Regions from separate parts of the Streptomyces sp. R11 genome, predicted to be linked through region 2. Evidence: riboswitches for the same ligand, from Rfam matches in the RefSeq annotation. Region 2 holds a riboswitch; the other holds the start of a gene.
The links. Region 2 has a riboswitch for S-adenosylmethionine ahead of thrC (threonine synthase). Riboswitches for the same ligand answer to the same signal wherever they lie in the genome.

Region 1: linked by a shared signal. The riboswitch ahead of AB5J55_RS11245 (aminotransferase class V-fold PLP-dependent enzyme) and the one ahead of thrC (threonine synthase) in region 2 are both predicted to bind S-adenosylmethionine.

Annotation. Positions count from the first base shown of each region.
Region 1 covers NZ_CP163432.1:2,464,516-2,466,713, reverse strand. The annotation lists gene trpD (anthranilate phosphoribosyltransferase) at 1-811, shown strand, start outside; SAM riboswitch class IV at 897-1,013, shown strand; gene AB5J55_RS11245 (aminotransferase class V-fold PLP-dependent enzyme) at 1,158-2,198, shown strand, end outside.
Region 2 covers NZ_CP163432.1:4,202,584-4,204,781, forward strand. The annotation lists gene thrC (threonine synthase) at 1-1,216, opposite strand, end outside; SAM riboswitch class I at 1,235-1,392, opposite strand; gene AB5J55_RS19115 (glucosyl-3-phosphoglycerate synthase) at 1,552-2,198, shown strand, end outside.

The sequences.
Region 1 (2,198 bases), 1.7 Mb from region 2:
CCCCGGACCGGCCGTCGACATCGTCGGTACGGGCGGGGACCGGGCCAAGACGGTCAACATCTCGACGATGTCCGCCATCGTGATCGCCGGCGCCGGCGCAAAGGTCGTCAAGCACGGCAACCGGGCGTCGTCGTCGGCGAGCGGCTCGTCCGACGTGCTGGAGAAGCTCGGCATCAACCTGGACCTGTCGCCCGACGGCGTGGCCCGGGTGGTGGACGAGGCCGGGATCACCTTCTGCTTCGCGGCCAAGTTCCACCCCTCGATGCGGTTCGTCGGCGGCGTACGACGGGACCTCGGGATTCCGACCTCGTTCAACCTCCTCGGCCCGCTCACCAACCCCGCCCGGGTCACCGCCTCGGCCGTGGGCTGCTTCGACACCCGGATGGCGGGGCTGATCGCCGGCGTGCTGGCCGAGCGCGGCTCGTCCGCGCTGGTGTTCAGGGGCGACGACGGCCTCGACGAGCTGACGACGACCGCCACCTCGCGGGTGTGGGTGGTGCGCGACGGGAAGGTGACCGAGGAGGCCTTCGACCCCCGTGACGTCGGCCTGGAGCTGGTGCCCGTGGAGGCGCTGCGGGGCGCGGACGCCTCGTACAACGCGGAGGTCGCCCGGCGGCTGCTGGACGGCGAGCCGGGGCCGGTGCGGGACGCCGTACTGCTCAACTCCGCGGCGGCGCTCGTGGCGTTGGAGCAGACGGACGCTCCGCTCACCGAGCAGATCCGGCTCGGCATGGCGAAGGCGGCCCAGTCGATCGACTCGGGGGCGGCCAAGCGGACGCTGGAGCTCTGGGTGGCGGCCAGCAACACCTGAGTTCCGCATGATGTGACGCAGGGCGCAGTCCGGATCCTGGACTGCGCCTTGCGAGCTGAAGATCGTGTGGCAGGATATTGGACCAGGTCATGAGTGACAGTCATGAGGCCCCGGCCGACTGTCCGGCAACCCTCCGTCCGTGGCGGGGTGCCCCGGGTGAAGACCAGGCCGTAGGCAGCGAGGTCTACGGCAAGCGCGGGCCCCTCTCGAAACCAGGGGTCCTGGTCGTTCGAGGGAGTCTTCCGTGAGCAAGCGAATGCGATAGGGCCGCAGAGCCCCGCCTCCGCAGACCCTTTTCTCTTTCTCGCATGCCTCTCAGTCGGCATGCTCCTCACGGGAGTTCGCCATGTCTGTCTCCACCGCTGCCGCCGACCAGTCCGTTTGTGCCTCCCTGCCCGTTCTGGGCCGTGATGTCACCGTCCCGCTCGTCACCGGTGGCGAGGTCGCCTACGCCGCGCTCGACTACGCCGCCAGCGCCCCCGCCCTCCAGCGCGTCTGGGACGACGTCGCCGCCTACGCGCCGTACTACGGCAGCGTCCACCGCGGAGCCGGCTACCTCTCCCAGCTCTCCACCGACCTGTTCGAGAACGCCCGCAGGACGGTCACCGAGTTCCTCGACTGCCGCCCCGACGACCAGCTGGTCTTCACCCGGTCCACCACCGACTCGCTGAACCTCCTCGCCGCCGCCCTGCCGGCCGACTGCCAGGTCTTCGTCTTCGAGACCGAGCACCACGCCTCCCTGCTGCCGTGGCGTGACGCCCGTGTCACCTACCTCAACGCGCCCCGCACCCCCCGCCAGGCCGTCGAGACCCTGGAGCGCGCCCTCGCCGACCGCGCTGTGTCGAGTGAAGGGGGCTACGGCCCGGCCCTGGTCTGCGTCACCGGCGCCTCGAACGTCACGGGTGAGCTGTGGCCCGTACGGGAGCTCGCGGCGGCCGCCCACGCGCACGGTGCCCGCATCGTGCTCGACGCCGCCCAGCTGGCCCCGCACCACCCGGTGAGCGTGCGTGACCTGGACGTCGACTGGGTCGCCTTCTCCGGCCACAAGCTGTACGCCCCCTTCGGCTCCGGCGTCCTCGCCGGCCGCTCCGACTGGCTGCGCGCGGCGGAGCCCTACCTCGCGGGCGGCGGTGCCTCGCGGAAGGTGTCGCGGCGTGCGGACGGGGGCGTCGACGTGGAGTGGCACGACAGCGCCGCCCGCCACGAGGCCGGCTCTCCGAACGTCATCGGCGCCTACTCCATCGCCTCCGCCTGCAAGGCGCTGACGGAGGCCGGCTTCGACACGCTCGTGGCCCGGGAGCAGTACCTGATCGAGAAGGTCCGCGTGGGCCTCGCCGAGGTCCCCGAGGTCCGGATCCTCTCCCTCTTCGGAGACGACGCCCCGCGC
Region 2 (2,198 bases):
CCGCGTCCAACGTCTTCAGCCCATCGCCGGTGTTGAGCACGACAGTCGTGAGGCTCGGGTCCAGCACACCGCTCTCGATCAGCTTCTTCGTGACACCCACGGTCACTCCGCCGGCGGTCTCCGCGAAGATGCCCTCGGTCCGGGCGAGGATCTTGATCGCGTCGACGACCTGCTCGTCCGTCACGTCCTCCACGAAACCGCCCGTGCGGCGCGCGATGTCCAGGACGTACGGACCGTCGGCCGGGTTGCCGATCGCCAGCGACTTGGCGATGGTGTTCGGCTTCTGCGGCCGGACGACGTCGTGGCCCGCCTTGAACGCGGTCGACACCGGCGAGCACCCCTCGGCCTGCGCGCCGAAGATCTTGTACGGCTTGTCCTCGACGAGCCCGAGCTTGATCAGCTCCTGCAGACCCTTGTCGATCTTCGTGAGCTGCGAGCCGGAGGCGATCGGCACGACCAGCTGGTCCGGCAGCCGCCAGCCGAGCTGCTCGCAGATCTCGTACGCCAGGGTCTTGGAGCCCTCGGCGTAGTACGGCCGCAGGTTGACGTTGACGAAGCCCCAGCCCTCACCGGCCGGGTCGCCGATCAGCTCGGAGCAGAAACGGTTCACGTCGTCGTAGTTGCCCTCGATGCCGACGAGCTCGCCGCCGTAGACCGCGGCCATGACGACCTTGCCCTGCTCCAGGTCGTGCGGGATGAACACGCAGGACCGGAAGCCGGCGCGGGCGGCGGCGGCGCCCACCGCGCCGGCGAGGTTGCCGGTGGAGGAGCAGGAGAGGGTGGTGAAGCCGAAGGCGCGCGCGGCCTCCAGGGCCTGGGCGACGACGCGGTCCTTGAAGGAGTGCGTCGGGTTGCCGGAGTCGTCCTTGACGAACAGCTTGCCGGCGTCGACGCCGAGCTCGTTCGCGAGGTTGTCGGCCTCGACGAGCTTGGTCCAGCCGGGGTTGATGTTCGGCTTGGTGGCCACGTCGGCCGGGACGGGCAGCAGGGGCGCATAGCGCCAGATGTTCGCGGGGCCCGCTTCGATCCGCTTGCGGAGCTCCTCGGTGTCGTAGGCCGAGAAGTCGTAGGCGATCTCCAGCGGGCCGAAACACTCCTCGCACGCGAAGACCGGTCCGAGGGGTACCCGGTGACCGCACTCGCGGCAGGACAGCGCCGCGGCGGGACCAAGGTCTACGGTGGAGTCGGTGGTGCTTGCAACAGTCTGCACAGCCATGTGAGGCGAGGCCCTTTCTCCTCATCTTCCTCACGACGCATCTCGCCGTGAGACGGATTTGGCACCTTCCCTAGCCGGGAGCCTCGCGGAGACGATCGACAGTGATCGCCACGAGACCGGCTGGAGGGTTGCCGGGGCTTCATCGGGCCGTTTCCCTCTGCCCCTCTGGATGAGCTGTATTCGGTTGTCAACTACGGGCGACCTCGGACATGCGATGGTCACCCGCGTTGTTCAAGACTGTAACCGAAGGCCAGGACAGTTGAGATAGTCGTCCGAACCGCGAGATGGATCACACGATTACCTGCTGTGATCACGACAGTGAGGAGTCGCCGACTGTGCTGGAAGAAGTCGAGCGCTGGCTGAGCACCCGCTCCTGGTCCGCGACCGATCGCCCGCTCCACCACATACTGGCCGCCAAACAGCGTACGGGCCAGTCGGTCTCCGTCGTGCTGCCCGCGCTGAACGAGGAGGAGACGGTCGGCGACATCGTCGCGATCATCCGTCACGACCTCATGCAGCAGGTCCCGCTGGTCGACGAGATCGTCGTCGTCGACTCCGGGTCCACGGACCGCACCTCCGAGGTGGCCGCCGCGGCGGGCGCCACCGTGGTGCACCGGGACGCGATACTCCCGCGCATCCCGGCCATGCCCGGCAAGGGCGAGGTCCTGTGGCGCTCCCTGCTCGTCACGACCGGGGACATCGTCTGCTTCATCGACGCGGACCTGAAGGAGTTCTCCTCCGACTTCGTCTCCGGGATCGTCGGCCCGCTGCTCACCGACCCCGGGGTCGACCTGGTCAAGGGCATGTACGACCGTCCCCTCGGCGGCGCGGCCGGACAGGGCGGCCGGGTGACCGAGCTGATGGCGCGCCCGCTGCTGAACATGCACTGGCCGCAGCTGGCCGGTTTCGTGCAGCCACTGGGCGGCGAGTACGCGGCCCGCCGCTCCCTGCTGGAACAGCTCCCGTTCCCCGTCGGGTACGG